4 regions of the Streptomyces sp. NPDC057623 genome follow, and region 1 is predicted to be linked to each of the others. Evidence: riboswitches for the same ligand, from Rfam matches in the RefSeq annotation. Region 1 holds a riboswitch; each other region holds the start of a gene.

Evidence for each region. A riboswitch is a leader RNA that binds a small molecule or an ion and turns the genes downstream of it on or off. The one in region 1 is predicted to bind cobalamin.
Region 2: another riboswitch for cobalamin. It lies ahead of ACFU95_RS08295 (ABC transporter substrate-binding protein); the one in region 1 lies ahead of cobN (cobaltochelatase subunit CobN).
Region 3: another riboswitch for cobalamin. It lies ahead of ACFU95_RS08005 (energy-coupling factor ABC transporter permease); the one in region 1 lies ahead of cobN (cobaltochelatase subunit CobN).
Region 4: another riboswitch for cobalamin. It lies ahead of ACFU95_RS19685 (cobalamin biosynthesis protein); the one in region 1 lies ahead of cobN (cobaltochelatase subunit CobN).

Annotation. Positions count from the first base shown of each region.
Region 1 is NZ_JBHVGZ010000022.1:285-4,526, forward strand. It holds partial or broken gene ACFU95_RS22710 (precorrin-8X methylmutase) at 1-280, opposite strand, end outside; gene ACFU95_RS22715 (cobalamin biosynthesis protein CobG) at 270-1,535, opposite strand; cobalamin riboswitch at 1,630-1,775, shown strand; gene cobN (cobaltochelatase subunit CobN) at 1,806-4,242, shown strand, end outside.
Region 2 is NZ_JBHVGZ010000005.1:247,840-252,081, forward strand. It holds gene ACFU95_RS08290 (FecCD family ABC transporter permease) at 1-756, opposite strand, end outside; gene ACFU95_RS08295 (ABC transporter substrate-binding protein) at 765-1,817, opposite strand; cobalamin riboswitch at 1,876-2,091, opposite strand; gene ACFU95_RS08300 (methylmalonyl-CoA mutase family protein) at 2,234-4,036, shown strand; gene scpA (methylmalonyl-CoA mutase) at 4,036-4,242, shown strand, end outside.
Region 3 is NZ_JBHVGZ010000005.1:184,645-188,886, reverse strand. It holds gene cbiQ (cobalt ECF transporter T component CbiQ) at 1-449, opposite strand, end outside; gene ACFU95_RS08010 (energy-coupling factor ABC transporter substrate-binding protein) at 456-830, opposite strand; gene ACFU95_RS08005 (energy-coupling factor ABC transporter permease) at 827-1,540, opposite strand; cobalamin riboswitch at 1,570-1,758, opposite strand; gene ACFU95_RS08000 (M55 family metallopeptidase) at 1,979-2,812, shown strand; gene ACFU95_RS07995 (M20/M25/M40 family metallo-hydrolase) at 2,805-4,109, shown strand; gene ACFU95_RS07990 (prolyl oligopeptidase family serine peptidase) at 4,115-4,242, shown strand, end outside.
Region 4 is NZ_JBHVGZ010000017.1:86,470-90,711, reverse strand. It holds gene ACFU95_RS19690 (trypsin-like peptidase domain-containing protein) at 1-2,082, opposite strand, end outside; cobalamin riboswitch at 2,285-2,428, shown strand; gene ACFU95_RS19685 (cobalamin biosynthesis protein) at 2,527-3,468, shown strand; gene ACFU95_RS19680 (cobyric acid synthase) at 3,465-4,242, shown strand, end outside.

The DNA of each region.
Region 1 (4,242 bases):
GCCGCTTGCGGGTCACACCGCTCGCCACCATCTGCACATCGGTGAAGATGGGCGCACCCGCACGCAGGGCCTCCCGGGCACGGGCCACCACCCCCGGCGAGTACACGAGGTCGCGCACCAGGTCGACCATCCCGCAGGCATGGATCATCCGGACCGCGACCTGACTGACGTCGGCGGGCAGGCCCGCGAGGTCCGCCTCCGCGCGGATGGTGGCAAAGGACTGGCGGTAGATGGCCGCACCGTCCTTCTCGTACTCGAACACCGTGCTCCTACAGGTCATGCGTGCGGGCCGCCGCCAAGTCGGCGGCGAGCTTCGATGGGTTGTCGGTCGTCGTCGTGGCGCGGACCCGGCCGCCTCGTACGACGGAGATCAGGTAGCCGCCGTCCGGGGCCGCGACGACGTCCACGTGATCGCCGCGCGGGCGACCGCAACGGCGCTCGCAACCGGACCAGTACGCCGGCAGCCCGCCGCCCGTGGTGAGCGACGCGGCCGCGTCCGTACGGATGTCCGCCCGCGACTTGGCGCAACCTGGCCGTCCGATGCAGGCACCGATGCCCAGCCAAGGGGAGTCCGGGTCCGTGATCAGACCGACGGAGTCTAGGCCGGGCAGCCGGTCGGAGCGCACTGTGGGAAGGATCACCCCGCGCCAGGGTGTGAGGCGCAGCTCCCCGGACACGGCCGCGGTCAGCTCCGTCCACTGCGCCGCGGTGAGGCGGCCCAGCGGGGCGAGAACGGAGAGGCTCGTCGTGCCGTCCGGGCCGGTGACGACGCCGGGGGAGGGGGAGATGCCGCTCGCGAGCGGCCAGGCCGGCGAGACCTGCCCGCCCCCCAGCCGCCGTACCACCTCGTGCGTCAACTCCTCGGCGGGCGACGGAAGTTCGGCCACCCGCCAGACCTGGCCGCCACTCGCCTCCAGGAACACCTCGGCGGCCAGCAACGCGGCCCTGGGCGCGTCCTCGGCGCTCAGGACGGCGACGGAACCGGCGGCCCCGATCCGCAGCCACCCACCCCCGTCCGGCGCGGCCCGCAGCGTCACGTCCGCATCGAGCCCCGCCACGTCCCCGCGCCCGTCGTCGAGCGCGAACAGGAACCGCCCGGACAGCCGGGCCGCCGCCTCGCTCGCGCACAGCAACGCGTCCAACGTCCGCAGCCACGGCCGTACGTCGGCGAAGCCGCGCCCGTCCAGCCCGGACAGGGGCGAGGCCACCACGTTGCGCACCCGCTCGTGCCGCCACGACGGCAGCAGCCCAGCCGCGTCCAGCCGGGTCGCCAACTCCCCGCCGCAGCCGGTCGTCAGACCGCGCAGCTGGACGTTTCCCCGCGAGGTCAGATGCAGTTCCCCGTCGCCCAGTTCGCGCGCCGCCCGGCCGAGATCCCGTGCCTGACCGACCTGAAGCACACCCCCGGGAATCCGGATCCGGGCGAGTGCGCCGTCGTCCGCCGTGTGCAGCCTCAGTGCGCCCGGGCATGCGTCGCCCCGGTCCCGTGAGACCCCTGTGGCCTGGGACGACGGTCGGATCGACGGCGTGGACATGGCGGCGAGCATACCGACCGCCCCGCCGACCGTATGCGCCGCCTCGGTAGGCCGACGCCTCTTCCCGCGCCCCCTGCCCGCGCCCCTTACTATGCTTCTCGGTGGATCATCCGGTCCGCCACCGCCACGACGGCGACAGGGGAGGAAGCCGGTGCGAATCCGGCGCGGTCCCGCCACTGTGAGCCCACCCCGCCAGGGTCGGGTGAGTCAGGAACTCCCGCCGTCAGACACCGCCCGGGGCGCGGACACCCCGAGGAAGGCCGACGCCGCATGATCCTTCTCCTGTCGACGTCCGACACCGACCTGCTCAGCGCTCGCGCGGCGAACGGCCCGGTCCCGTACCGCTTCGCCAACCCGGCCCGGCTCCCGCTCGACGACCTGCCCGCGCTCCTCGACGGCGTCGACCTGGTCGTCGTACGCCTGCTCGGTGGTCTGCGCGCCTGGCAGGAGGGCCTCGACCTGCTGCTCGCCGACGGCCGCCCGGTCGTCGTCCTCTCCGGCGAACAGGCCCCGGACGCCCAGCTGATGGCCGCCTCCACGGTCCCCGTCGGCATCGCCGCCGAGGCCCACGCCTACCTCGCCCACGGCGGCCCGGCCAACCTGGACCAGCTCGCCCGCTTCCTGTCGGACACCGTGCTGCTGACCGGGCACGGCTTCGAGGCACCGGCGCCCGCGCCGAGCTGGGGCCCGCTGGAGCGCGAGTCCCGCGCCGACGGCCCGACGATCGCCGTGCTCTACTACCGCGCCCACCACATGAGCGGCAACACCGCCTTCGTGGGCGCCCTGTGCGACGCGATCGAGGAGGCCGGCGCCCGGCCGCTGCCGCTGTACGTCGCTTCACTGCGGGCCCCCGAGCCCGAACTCATCGACGAACTGCGCGCAGCCGACGCCATCGTCACCACCGTCCTCGCCGCCGGCGGCACCAAGCCCGCCGAGGCATCGGCCGGCGGCGACGACGAGTCCTGGGACGCGGGCGCCCTGACCTCCCTCGACGTGCCGATCCTCCAGGCCCTGTGCCTGACCGGTTCGCGCACCGCCTGGGAGGAGAACGACGAGGGCGTCTCCCCGCTGGACGCCGCCAGTCAGATCGCCGTGCCCGAGTTCGACGGCCGGCTCATCACCGTGCCGTTCTCCTTCAAGGAGATCGACGAGGACGGCCTGCCCGCCTACGTCGCCGACCCCGAGCGCGCGGCCCGGGTCGCCGGAATCGCCGTACGCCACGCGCGTCTTCGCCACATCCCGGCCGCCGACAAGCGCCTGGCCCTGGTGCTGTCCGCCTACCCGACCAAGCACTCCCGGATCGGCAACGCGGTCGGCCTGGACACCCCCGCCAGCGCCGTCGCGCTGCTCAGGCGGCTGGTGGCCGAGGGCTACGACTTCGGCGACAGCGACATCCCCGGCCTGGTCTCCGGCGACGGCGACGAGCTGATCCGCGCGCTCATCGAGGCCGGCGGCCACGACCAGGACTGGCTCACCGAGGAGCAGTTGGCCCGCAACCCGGTGCGCATCCCGGCGGCCGACTACCGGCGCTGGTTCGCCACGCTTCCCGAGGAGCTGCGCACGTCCGTCGAGGAGCACTGGGGCCCGGCGCCCGGCGAGATGTTCGTCGACCGCAGCCGCAACAAGGAGGGCGACATCGTCCTCGCGGCCCTGCGCTTCGGCAACCTGCTGATCCTCATCCAGCCCCCGCGCGGCTTCGGCGAGAACCCCATCGCCATCTACCACGACCCGGACCTGCCGCCCTCGCACCACTACCTGGCCGCCTACCGCTGGATCGCCGCCCGCGCCGAGGACGGCGGTTTCGGCGCCGACGCGATGATCCACCTCGGCAAGCACGGCAACCTGGAGTGGCTGCCCGGCAAGAACGCCGGCCTGTCCGCCGCCTGCGGCCCCGACGCCGCCCTCGGCGACCTGCCCCTGATCTACCCGTTCCTGGTCAACGACCCCGGCGAGGGCACCCAGGCCAAGCGCCGCGTCCACGCCACCCTCATCGACCACCTCGTCCCGCCGATGGCCCGCGCCGACTCCTACGGCGACATCGCGCGCCTGGAGCAACTCCTCGACGAGTACGCCCAGATCTCCTCCATGGACCCGGCCAAGCTCCCGGCCATCCGCGCCCAGATCTGGACCCTCATCCAGGCCGCCAAGCTCGACCACGACCTCGGCCTGGCCGACCGCCCCGACGACGACGGCTTCGACGACTTCCTGCTGCACGTCGACGGCTGGCTGTGCGAGGTCAAGGACGCCCAGATCCGCGACGGCCTGCACGTCCTCGGCGCGCCGCCGCAGGGCGGCGACCGCGTCAACCTCGTCCTCGCCATCCTCCGCGCCCGCCAGATCTGGGGCGGCACCACCGCCCTGCCCGGCCTGCGTGAAGCTCTCGGCCTCGACGAGTCCGCCGCGACCCGTACGACCGCCGACGAGGCGGAGGAGAAGGCCCGCGCCCTGGTCCAGGCGATGGACGACGCGGGCTGGGACCCGGCCGCCGTACCCACCGAGCACGGCGAACAGGTCGCCGCCATCCTGGAGTTCGCCGCCCGCGAGGTCGTCCCGCGGCTCGCCGCGACCACCGCGGAAATCGACCACGCCCTGCACGCCCTCAATGGCGGCTTCGTCCCCGCCGGGCCCTCCGGGTCCCCCCTGCGCGGCCTGGTCAACGTCCTTCCGACGGGCCGCAACTTCTATTCCGTCGACCCGAAGGCCGTCC
Region 2 (4,242 bases), on a different contig from region 1:
GACCAGGGCGGCGGTGAGCAGTGCGGTGGCGCAGAGCAGGACCAGCCGGGTACGGGCGACCCGGACGCCGAGTCCGGCGGCGGCGTCGTCCCCGAAGGCGAAGGCGTCCAGGGTGCGGGCGTATCCGAGGCTGAGGGCGAGGACCGCGGCGAGGACGACGGCGCAGAGCAGAACCTGTCCCCAGTCGGCGCCGGAGAGCGAGCCCAGCAGCCAGAACAGCACGCCCCGGGTGGTCTCGGCGTCGGCGGAGGTCAGGATGACGAACGAGGTCAGCGCGGAGAAGAGCTGCATGGCCGCCACCCCGGACAGCACGACCCGGTCCATGCTGCCGCCGAGGACGTGACTGAGCAGCAGCACCATGGCGAAGGAGAGCAACGAGCCGAGGAAGGCGCCGGCCGAGAGGGACACGACGCCGCCGCCCACACCCAGCACCACCACGGCGACCGCTCCGGTCGACGCCCCGGAGGACACCCCGAGGACGAACGGATCGGCGAGCGGATTGCGCAGCAGCGACTGCATGACGGCCCCGCAGACGGCGAGCCCGGCCCCGCACACCGCGGCGAGCAGCGTGCGCGGCATCCGCAGGTTCCACACGATGCCGTCCCGCAGGGGCGCCAACGTGCTGTCGCCGAGGCCGAGATGAGCGGCGACGGACGCCCAGACATCGGCGGTGGAGATGTCGGCCGGCCCGATCGTCACCGCGACGGCGACCGACGCGAGCAGCGCGGCCGGCCCGCCGAGGGCCAGCAGCGGCATGCGCGGGCTCACCTGGTGCGTCCGGCGAGCCCGAAGTCGCGCAGCCCGGCGGCGACCTTCTCGATGCCTTCGACCGTGCGGATGGACGGGTTCATCGCCTGCCCGCTGAGCAGGACGTACCGCTTCTTCTTCACCGCGGTCAGGTTGCGGGTGGCGGGGTTGGTCTCCAGGAAGCTGATCTTGGCCGCGGCGGTCTCCGCGGTCTGCTGCTCGCGGGTCAGGTCGCCGATCACGATCACGTCGGGGTCGCGGTCGGCGACCGTCTCCCAGTTGATCTGGGGCCACTCGTCGTGGGTGTCGGCGAACGCGTTCCGCGCGCCGACGGCACGGGTGATGGCGCCCGGCGCACCGCAGCAACCGGCGAGGTAGGGCGACTGGGAGTTGGCGAACCAGTACATGAGGGACACGTCGGAGGCGTCCAGTCCGGCGGTGGCCTCGCGCACCCGCTCCTTCAGCGCGGCGACGAGCTTCTCGCCGCGCTCCTCGACGCCGAACGCGCGGGCCAGGTCGCGGATCTCGCCGTACACGGCATCGAGGGTGAGCGGGGTGGAGCGGGAGCCGTCGCCGCCGCTGTCGTTGTCCTTGCCCGCGGCGCAGTCGGAGGGCGAGACGTACGTGGGCACGCCCAGCTTCTCGAACTGCTCGCGGGTGGCGACGCCGCCCTTGCCGAGGGTGGATTCGAAGGAGGCGGTGACGAAGTCGGGTTCGGCGTCCAGGACCTTCTCGAAGGAGGGCGCGTTGTCCGCGAGGCGGGGTACGGAGGCGTTTGCCTTCTCCAGCCCCTTCATCACCGGGTCGGTCCAGGTCGCCGTACCGGCGATGCGGTCGGCGAGGCCGAGGGAGAGCAGGATCTCGGTGGTGCCCTGGTTGAGGGAGACGGCGTGCTGCGGGGCGGACTTGAGGGTGACCTCGTGGCCGCAGTTGTCGAGGGTGAGGGGATGGCCCGCGGTGGCGGGCTTGCCGCTGTCCTCGGTGCCGCCGTCTCCAGGGCCACCGCAGGCGGTGAGCAGAAGGGCGGGTGCGAGCAGCAGGGCGGCGGGACGGAACGCGGAACGGAACACAGGCGTGCCTCGGTTGTCGGGGCTCGTGCGCGGAGCCTGGCCTACGGACGTCCTTCGCGCGGGGCGCGAAGGTGCCAGCAGGTCTTCGGACTCGGGTTCGTCCCGCCGGGGCGCCTTCCCGGTACGGTTCCCGTGCCCGCCCTTCGGCCGGCCCGTTCCCCTCCCAGTGGCATGGTGTGCCCCGCCGGTCCCCCTCACCGCTGCGCGTCAGCTCCGGATTCGCACCGGATTCCCTGGCCTCGGATGTGGCTCGACTGGCCCGCAGAGGCTATCAAGCCCGCCTCGCCGCCAGGCCGGCAGAACGGTCACCGCGGGGGCCCGGGAGAGTGCGGAGACCCAGGTCACAACCTGCGAGAGGGAAAGGTCACAGCCGTGCCCTCTGCTGCTCCTTTGTCGATCTGACCTAGCATCCGAGCATGACGGTCCTGCCTGACGACGGGCTCTCGCTGGCCGCCGAGTTCCCTGACGCAACCCATGAGCAGTGGCAACACCTGGTGGAAGGTGTGCTGCGCAAGTCGGGCAAGGACGTCTCGGGTCCGGCAGCGGTAGATGCCCTGTCCACTGCTCTGGAGGACGGGCTGCGCACCCGTCCCCTGTACACCGCGCGCGACGCCGCACCCGACCCCGGTCTGCCCGGGTTCGCCCCGTTCGTCCGCGGCGGTCGCGCCGAGGGCAACACGGTCGGCGGCTGGGACCTGCGCCAGCGGCACACCGCGGTCGCGGACGGTGTGGCGCTCGCGGACCTGGAGAACGGCGTCACCTCGCTCTGGCTGGTCCTCGGCGAGGGCGGCATCCCGGTGTCGTCGCTCGGCCGGGTCCTGGACGGTGTCTATCTCGACCTGGCCCCCGTCGCCCTCGACGCGGGAGCCGACGTGGAACCCGCCGCGCGCGAGCTGCTGCGGCTGTACGAGGAGCGGGGCGTCGCCAAGGAGGCGGCGCGCGGCAACCTCGGCGGGGACCCGCTCGGCCACGAGGCACGTACCGGAGAGTCCTCGGCGTTCGCGCCGGTCGCCTCGCTGGCCCGGCGGTGTGCCGAGGAGTACCCGGGGCTGCGGGCGCTGACCGTGGACGCGTTGCCGTACCACGAGGCCGGCGGCTCGGCCGCCCAGGAGCTGGGCTGCTCGCTCGCGACCGGCGTCGCGTATCTGCGGGAGCTCACCGAGGCGGGCCTGACGGTCGAACAGGTGTGTGCGCAGCTGGAGTTCCGCTACGCGGCCACCGCCGACCAGTTCCTGACCATCGCCAAGCTGCGGGCCGCGCGCCGGCTGTGGGCGCGGGTGAGCGAGGTGTGCGCGGCGCCGAGCGCGCAGGTGCAGCACGTCGTGACCTCGCCGGTGATGATGACGCGCCGCGACCCGTGGGTGAACATGCTGCGCACGACGGTGGCCACGCTGGCCGCCGGGGTCGGCGGCGCCGACTCGGTGACCGTGCTGCCCTTCGACCACGCGCTGGGCCTGCCGGACGCGTTCGCGCGGCGCATCGCCCGCAACACCTCGACCATCCTCCTGGAGGAGTCGCACCTCGCCCGGGTGATCGACCCGGCGGGCGGCTCCTGGTACGTGGAGCGACTCACGGACGAACTCGCCCACGCGGGCTGGGAGTTCTTCCGCAAGATCGAAGGCGCGGGAGGCCAGGCGGCCGCCCTGCGCTCCGGGCAGCTGGGCCAGGACCTCGCCGCCACCTGGGAGGCGCGGGCCGGCAAGCTCGCCAAGCGCCGCGAACCCGTCACCGGCGTCAGCGAGTTCCCGTACCTGTCCGAGCCGCCCGTGCAGCGCGAGCCCGCCCCCGAACCCCGGTCCGGCGGCCTCCCCCGGGTCCGCCGCGACGAGGCGTACGAGGCGCTGCGCGCCCGCTCCGACGCCCACCTGGCCGCCACCGGCTCCCGGCCCCGTGTCTTCCTGGCCGCGCTCGGCCCCGCCGCCGCGCACACCGCGCGCCTCACCTTCGCCTCGAACCTCTTCCAGGCAGGCGGCATCGAGCCCGTCACCGAGGGCGGCTTCGAGGAGAGCGGCGCCACCGAGGTGTGCCTGTGCTCCAGTGACGCCCTCTACGAGGAGCAGGCCGAGACCGTGGCCGCCGGGTTCAGGTCGGCGGGCGCCACGCAGGTGTTCCTCGCGGGCCGGCCCGGGCAGTACACCGAGGTCGACTCGTATGTCTTCGCGGGCTGTGACGCCGTCGCCGTGCTGTCCGCCACCCTCGACCGCATGGGAGTGTCCTGATGGGAATCCCCGACTTCTCCGGGATCGAGCTGGGGACCCCGGCCGCCGCCGGCGGCGCCGACGAGTGGCGTACGGCGGTCAAGCAGGCCACGGGCGGCGACGAGCCGCTGTGGGAGACCCCGGAGGGCATCGCGGTCAAGCCGCTGTACACGGGCCGTGACCTGGAGGGCCTGGACTTCCTGTCGACGCACCCGGGCATGGCGCCG
Region 3 (4,242 bases), on a different contig from region 1:
CGGTACGTCACCAGGGCGACGTCGACGACGGGCGCGGGCACGCCGGCCTTCACCAGACGGGGCAGCAGATCCGACATAGGGGTGGTGAAGGCGAACAGCAGCACCCCGAGTGAGGCGGCCGAGGTGCGCAGCAGCAGCTCCCCGGCCCGCAGCGGGCCCTCGTCGGCGAGGGACACGAAGCCTTCCGGCCCGCCGACCTGGACCAGCAGGGTGAGCGCACCGGTCACACAGAAGCCGAGCGGCACGCGGTAGGCGCGCCACAGCCGCCGCGCGGGCACGCCCGCCGGACCCAGCAGTACGGCGAGGGCGGTGGCCAGGATCAGTGCGGCGCCCGGCCAGGGCGGCAGCGAGATCGCGAGCACGGTGAGGCCGAGCCCGAGCACGGCCTTGTCCACGGGGTGACGGCGGCGCCAGCGACTGCTGTGCGCCGCCGCGTCGATCGGCAGCACGAGGCGTCAGGCCCTTTCAGCCGTGGACTCCTCGGGGGTGGCACCGGCCGAGCCGCCGGTGTCACCCACCCGCTCCAGCGCCCGCTGCTCTCCCTGCCGCCGTCCCCGGTGCAGGCCGAAGTAGTAGGCGAGGACCCCGGCGCCGAGGGCCGCCTGGAGGGAGAACAGCGCCGACTCGATCTCGCCGGACGGCGGCTCGTACAGCGGCGAGAACCACGGCTCGTAATCCGGCTTGATCTCGGTGATCGCCGACTCCGCCTCACTGTCGGCGCCCGTGAACGGCTCCTCCTTGTGGTCACCGAGGCCGAGGGCCAGCGGCAGCACGGCGAGGGCGGCCACGACGAGCAGCAGCAGGACGTTGATCTTCGTGTTCCTGCTCATCGGGCCACCGCCTCGGTCTCGGTCTCGGCTTCGGTCCGGGACTGCCTCTTGGTCAGGAGTACGCCCAGCCGGGTCAGTTCGCCCTTGCTGGACTGCACCAGCAGCCGCATCACGAGCACCGTGAGCAGTCCCTCGCTGACCGCGAGGGGGATCTGGGTGACGGCGAAGATGGAGCCGAACTTGCCGAGCGCGCCCAGGAATCCGCTGCTCGGGTCGGGGAAGGCGAGCGCCAGCTGGACGCTGGTCACGCAGTAGGTGGACAGGTCGGCGACGAAGGCCCCGAAGAACACCGCGACCATCAGCGGCACGTCGTACCGCCGTAGGAGTCGGTAGATCGCGTATCCGGCCCAGGGCCCGACGATCGCCATCGAGAAGACGTTGGCGCCGAGCGTGGTCAGACCGCCGTGCGCGAGCAACAGCGCCTGGAAGAGCAGGGTGATGGTGCCCAGGACGGCCATGATCGGCGGCCGGAACAGGATGGCACCGAGGCCGGTGCCGGTGGGATGCGAGCAGCTGCCGGTCACCGAGGGCAGCTTCAGCGCGGACAGGACGAACGTGAAGGCTCCGGAAGCACCGAGGAGCAGTGTGCTCTCGGGGTGCTCCTTGACTTCACGGGTGAGTGAACGGACGCCGTGGACGACGAAGGGCGCGGACGCGACGCCCCAGGCGACCGCGTGCGCCGGAGGCAGGAAACCCTCGGCTATGTGCATGGCTCAGCAGACCCTCTCCAGCACCTCGTGGATGGTTGACGCGCCTTGGCCGGTCTCCTGGCTTACGGGTACCACCGCCCGTGCTCCGCCTTCCCGGGTCCCGAAGGACCCAGTGGCTGCCCGTTTGAGGGCCGGAGCCGGACTTCCCGATTCACAGTGGCGAGGGCCGCACCGGCATCACACCGGCTTTCCCGTTCACCAAGGCGTGGTGACAGTAGTGCCCGGACAGGGTGGCTGACAAGCGCGCCTCAGGGGCGCGAAAGGGTCGCTCGACCGCTCACGACGTGCCCGTGCGCAGGGCCGGATGCCGCACTCCCCGGCCTCCCCCGGCGCCCTGTCCTTACGTGGCGCGGGCGGATGCCGCGGTGGCGGGACTCGACCTCGATACGGCTCTCCGACTCGTAGGAAGTTCCCTCGCCGACGCGTAACGTGAATCACATGAAGATCCTCATCAGCGCCGACATGGAGGGCGCCACCGGCGTGACCTGGCCGGCCGACGTCCTGCCCGGGACGCCGCAGTGGGAGCGGTGCCGGGGGATGTTCACCTCGGACGTCAACGCCGCCGTGCTGGGCTTCTTCGACGGGGGCGCCGAGGAGGTCGTCGTCAACGAGGCCCACTGGACGATGCGCAATCTGCTGCTCGAACGGCTCGACGAGCGGGCGCAGATGCTCACCGGCCGGCACAAGGCGCTGTCCATGGTCGAGGGCGTGCAGCACGGCGACGTGGACGGCGTCGCCTTCGTCGGCTACCACGCGGGCGCCGGCATGGAGGGCGTCCTCGCCCACACCTATCTCGCCAACTCCGTCACCGGGGTGTGGCTGAACGACGTACGGGCGAGCGAGGGCCTGCTGAACGCGCGGGTCGTCGCCGAGTACGGCGTGCCCGTCGTGCTCGTCACCGGCGACGACGTGGCCTGCGAGGACGCCCTCGGGTACGCGCCCGAGGCGCTGAAGGTCGCCGTCAAGGACCACGTCTCGCGGTACGCAGCCGTGTGCCGGACGCCGGCCAGGACCGCCGCCGACATCCGCGCCGCCGCCAAGGAGGCGGCCGCGCTGGCGGTTCGTCAGGTGCCGGTGAGCGACGGACCGTTCACCGTGGCCCTCGAATTCGACGCCGAGCATCTCGCGATGGCCGCCACCGTCGTCCCGGGCGTCCAGCGGATCGGGGAGCGGAAGGTGGCGTACACGAGCGAGCGCATGTACGAGGGAATCCGTACCTTCAAGGCGGTCACCACGATCGTCTCGGCCGCGGTGGAGGAGCAGTATGGCTGACCAGCAGGCACTGGACGAGGTCGTGACGTTCACCTCCGACCTCATCCGGATCGACACGACCAACCGGGGCGGCGGCGACTGCCAGGAGCGCCCCGCCGCGGAGTACGCCGCCGAGCGGCTGGCCGAGGCGGGCCTGGAGCCCACGATGCTGGAGCGCACCAAGGGCCGTACGAACGTCGTCGCCCGCTTCGAGGGCACCGACCCCTCCGCGGACGCCCTGCTTCTCCACGGTCACCTGGACGTGGTGCCCGCGCAGGCCGCCGAGTGGAGCGTGCACCCCTTCTCCGGGGAGATCCGCGACGGCGTGGTCTGGGGCCGGGGCGCGGTCGACATGAAGAACATGGACGCGATGATCCTGGCCGTCGTCCGGGGCTGGGTCCGGGAAGGCGTACGGCCCCGGCGGGACGTCGTGATCGCCTTCACCGCCGACGAGGAGGCGAGCGCCGAGGACGGCGCCGGATTCCTCGCCGACCGGCACGCCGGGCTCTTCGAGGGCTGCACCGAGGGCTTCAGCGAGGCCGGCGCCTTCACCGTCCACGACGGCAGCGGGCGGCAGCTCTATCCGATCGCGGCCGGGGAGCGCGGCACCGGCTGGGTCAAGCTCACCGCACGCGGCAGGGCCGGGCACGGCTCCCGGCCCAACCGGGAGAACGCGGTGATCCGCCTCGCCGCCGCCGTGACCCGCATCGGCGCCCACGAGTGGCCGCTCCGGTTGACCCCGACGGTCCGCGCTTCCCTCACCGAACTCGCCGCGCTGTACGGCCTCCAGGCCGACCTGGACGACGTGGACGGACTGCTGGAGAAGCTGGGCCCGGTGGCCGAGCTCGTCGCGCCGACCGTCCGCAACAGCGCCAACCCCACGATGCTGGAAGCCGGTTACAAGGTCAACGTGATCCCGGGGGAGGCCGTGGCCTACGTCGACGGCCGGTATCTGCCCGGCCTGCGGGACGAGTTCAGCGCCACCCTCGACGAACTCACCGGGCCCGATGTGGACTGGGAGTTCCACCATGGCGAGGTGGCCCTCCAGTCACCGGTGGACTCGCCGACGTACGCCAGGATGCGCGCCGCGATCGAGGAGTTCGCGCCCGAAGGGCACGTCGTGCCGTACTGCATGTCCGGCGGCACGGACGCCAAGCAGTTCTCACGGCTCGGCATCACCGGCTACGGCTTCTCCCCGCTGAAGCTGCCGGAGGGCTACGACTACGGGGCGATGTTCCACGGCGTCGACGAGCGGGTGCCGGTCGAGGCGCTGCACTTCGGTGTCCGGGTCCTCGACCGCTTCCTGCGGACGGCCTAGGCGGGATGGGGGAGACAGTGCGGACGCTGGCGTACGGTTCCTGGCCCTCGCCGATCGACGCGGCCCTCGCCGCCACGCACGACGGGCACCCCGAGTACGTGGGCTTCGTCGGCGACGAGGCGTGGTGGACCGA
Region 4 (4,242 bases), on a different contig from region 1:
CCGCAGCAGCGCCCCCGGCTCCCCTCCCGTCTCCCTCCAGTGCCCCATCGCCTGCAGCAGCCGCTCCTGCCAGGCCCGGAAGTCCCGGGACGCCGTCAGCCACGTCTCCAGGCGGCCCCAGGCGCGGACCAGTTCCTCGTGGGCCAGGTCGACGATGGGGTCGTCGTCGGGACCGTGGGTGATACGGACGAAGCGGGTGCGGGTGGCCAGGGCCTCCGCGACTTCCCGGAGGTCGGGCGGCAGGGGTGCGAGGCGTACCGGCTTGCGGGTGAAGCCGCCCGCGTCGTCGGGGCGGGCCAGCTGGGTGAAAAGGCGGCGGACCGGGGCCTCTCCGTGCACGGCGATGACGTCGCCCACGCGTTGTTCGGCGTGCGCGGACAGGGCGCCGGCGACTCCGCCCAGAGCCTCGTAGCCGGAGTGGGTGAGTCGTACGCCCTTCTCGTGCGACCAGAGTTCGGTGAGGGCGAACTCCATCAGGGGAAGGTGACCCGGTTCGTCCTCGGCGTCGTCGACGATGCGTACGGCGAGGCCGGTGTCGAGGGTGAGGCCGGGGACACGGGCCGCCGGACCTTCGATGGCACGGAGCAACGCCGATCGCCCCAGCGGCGCGACCACTTGGGCGCAGTCGCTGAGGACGCGGGCGGTGACCGGGTCGGCCAGGTCGTCCAGGCAGGAGGAGCGCAGGGTCGCGAGAACGCGCAACCGGCGCCCCTCCGCCGGTGCCGAGACGAGATCCACCACCAGTGCCAACAGGGCGCGGGCCGTGGCCGTTTCGGCGGCGACCGTCTCCTCCAGCTGGTTGAGGAAGAAGACATGGCCGCGCGGGCCGCAGTGGTCCAGCACTCGCCGCCCGAGTTCGGCGGCGGTCGGACCGTCCGCGGAGTCCAGCAGGTCCGCCAGGGCGAGCGCGGCACGCTCCTGCTCCACGGCGGCCAGCGCGGGGTTGAGGGCCGCCTCGGGCCGGGGCGCGGGCACGGCGGCGGGGTCGGGACCAGGGCGGGGGCCGGGGTCGGGACCCGGCGACATCACCGGTCCGGCGTCGGGACCGGTCGCAGGCGACCCCGACGCAGCGCCACCGGAACCGGCCTCGGGCGATGGCCCCTGTGCGACTGCGGCACCAGACGCCCCCAACGCCCCCGCCGCCCAAGCCGCCCCCGATGCTCCCAACACCCCCACCACCGCCCGAGCCACCGTCAGCGACGCCCGTGTCCCCGGCAGTGGGCGGATCTCCGAGACGGTGAACCCCTCGGCCCGCAGTCGGGGCAGTACCCCGGCCCGTACCAGGGACGTCTTGCCGCTGCCGGACGGACCCACCACCGGGACCACCAAGTGCCGTTCGACCGCGTCGAGGAGCCGACGCGTCTCGTCCTCCCGGCCGAAGAAGTACTCGGCGTCCTTCTCGCGGAACGCGTCGAGACCGCGGTACGGGCAGCGGCGCCGACCGGGCTGGAGGTCGAGGAGCGCGGCGGCCGGGATGAGGTACGACGTCGTCGCCGAGGCGCCGCGGTCGGTCGCGACCGTCATGCCGATGACCGCGCCGGCCTCCTCGTCCCAGACCGGCGCTCCGCTGCATCCGGGGCCGATGCGATGGCCCGTGCCGTCCGTCTCCATCGCGATCCAGCCCTGGCCGACGATGTCGAGCAGCCGTCCGCCGATCCAGGCGCCGTGCTCGGCGGTGGCGGGAAAGCCGAGGACGCGGAAGCGGTGGTGCCAGACGTCGCCCGCGCCCGCCAGCGGGACCGCGCCACCGGGTGCGCCTTCCGGCAGCCGCAGCAAGGCGATGTCGCCGGTGCCGTCCGTTGCCACCGGCCGCCAGCCGGACACCTTCGCCTCGTAGGTCACCGCGCCCGGCAGCAGCGGGAACTCCACCGTCACCGACGGCACCGGCGGCGTCGCCGCTCTCGCGTCGGTGCGCAGCGCGTCCGCGACCACATGGGCGCAGGTGACGACCGTGCCCGGGGCGAGCAGGAAGCCCGTCCCCACGGACCGGCCGTCGACGCCGCGCACCCGGACCACCGCGGTGCCGAGCTCTTCCAGGGAACCGGCACCCTTTCCCCGTAGACCCGTTTCACCAATGTTCATACAGACTCGCCGAGTTTCCTCTATCTCATCATGCTTCGTACGAGATATTGCAGGTGCCGGGCGCCCCTGTCCGCAACCGAGTCGCGGCAAGGCCACCCGGCTCGGGGAATTGGTCCCGAGTCCGCCCCTACAGGTCCGGTGTGGTGCTAGCCATGTGGGGTTCTCCACACTCCCCCGCCGCAGGTCAACGGCAAGTTGACGGCCCTTCCAACCCCGTGGTGGACTTCCGGGGCCAGCTACGGCGGCAGAAGAGGAAGCCGGTGCGAATCCGGCGCGGTCCCGCCACTGTCACCGGGGTAGAAAGCCCCGGGAGCCAGGAACTCTCGCCGCCGGTCTCGTCGAACCAGGGCGTGGACACCCTGAGTGAGGACACAACGCGATGCTCGCCTGCCGATCGACACGCAGTACCAGACCGTCGTCTGACCTCACGGTCGGCTGACTCCGATGCGAGCCGATCGCGTCTTCGCGTACGGCGCCGCCGCCGGGCTTCTCGGTGATCTGCTGCTCGGCGACCCTCGCCGGGGGCATCCGGTCGCCGCGTTCGGGCGCGCCGCCGGTGCCGTGGAAAGAGTGCTGTGGCGCGACGACCGCGCACGGGGTGCGCTGCACACGGCCGTGTGCGCCGGTGGCGCCGTCGCCGTCGGAGCGCTCGCCGCGCGTGCCGTCCGTACCTCTCCCGCCGCGTCTCTCGCCCTGACCGGCGCCGCCACCTGGGCGGTGGTCGGGGGGACTTCGCTCGCCCGGGAGGCCCTCACGATCGGGCGCGCCCTGGAGGCGGGGGACGTCGAGGGCGCGCGGGCGCGCCTGCCGCATCTGTGCGGGCGGGATCCGCAGGCGCTGGACGCGGACGGGATCGCGCGGGCGGTCGTGGAGTCCGTCGCCGAGAACACCTCCGACGCGGTGGTGGGCGCGCTGGTGTGGGGTGCCGTCGGCGGGGTGCCGGGGCTGCTCGGGTTCCGGGCCGTGAACACGCTCGACGCCATGGTGGGCCACAAGTCGCCCAAGTACCGCCGGTACGGGTGGGCTTCGGCACGGCTCGACGACGTGGCGGGGTGGCCGGGGGCCCGGCTGACCGCCGTACTCGCCGCCGTCGCCGGGGGAGATCCGCGCGGGGCGGTACGGGCCTGGCGCGCCGACGCCGGCAAGCACCCCAGCCCCAACGCCGGGCCCGTCGAGGCCTCGTTCGCGGGGGCGCTCGGGGTGCGCCTCGGCGGGACGCTGTCGTACGGCGGGCGGGTGGAGCATCGGCCCGTGCTCAACGGGGCGGGGCGCGCCGTCGCCGTCCAGGACATCGAGAGGGCCGTACGGCTGTCGAGGCGCGTCGGCTGGCTGGCGCTCGGCGTCTGTGCCGCCGCGCGCCGTATCGCGAAGGGACGTACGTCATGACGGGCGGTGGGCTTCTCGTCGCCGGAACCACCTCGGACGCGGGCAAGAGCGTCGTCACCGCCGGGATCTGCCGGTGGCTGGTGCGGCAGGGGGTCAAGGTCGCACCCTTCAAGGCGCAGAACATGTCCCTCAACTCGTTCGTGACGCGCGAGGGCGCCGAGATCGGGCGGGCGCAGGCCATGCAGGCGCAGGCGTGCCGCCTGGAGCCGACCGCGCAGATGAATCCCGTGCTGCTCAAGCCCGGTGGCGAGCGGAGCAGCCAGGTCGTCCTGCTGGGCAGGCCGGTGGGCGAGATGAGTGCACGCGGGTACCACGGGGGGCGGCAGCAGGCGCTGCTCGGGACGGTGCTCGACTGTCTCGCCGAACTGCGGGACACGTACGACGCGGTGATCTGTGAGGGGGCCGGCTCTCCGGCCGAGATCAATCTGCGGCGGACCGACATCGTCAACATGGGCATCGCCCGCAGTGCGCGGCTGCCCGTGCTGGTCGTGGGTGACATCGACCGCGGGGGCGTCTTCGCCTCCTTCTTCGGGACCGTGGCGCTGCTCTCCCCCGAGGACCAGGAGCTCATCGCCGGGTTCCTCGTCAACAAGTTCCGGGGCGACGTGTCGCTGCTCGAACCCGGGCTCGACATGCTCCACGGCCTCACCGGCCGGCACACCTACGGTGTCCTGCCCTTCCGGCACGGGCTCGGCATCGACGAGGAGGACGGGCTGCGGGTCTCGCTGCGCGGCACGGTCCGGGAGTCGGTCGTCGCGCCGCCCGTCGGCGAGG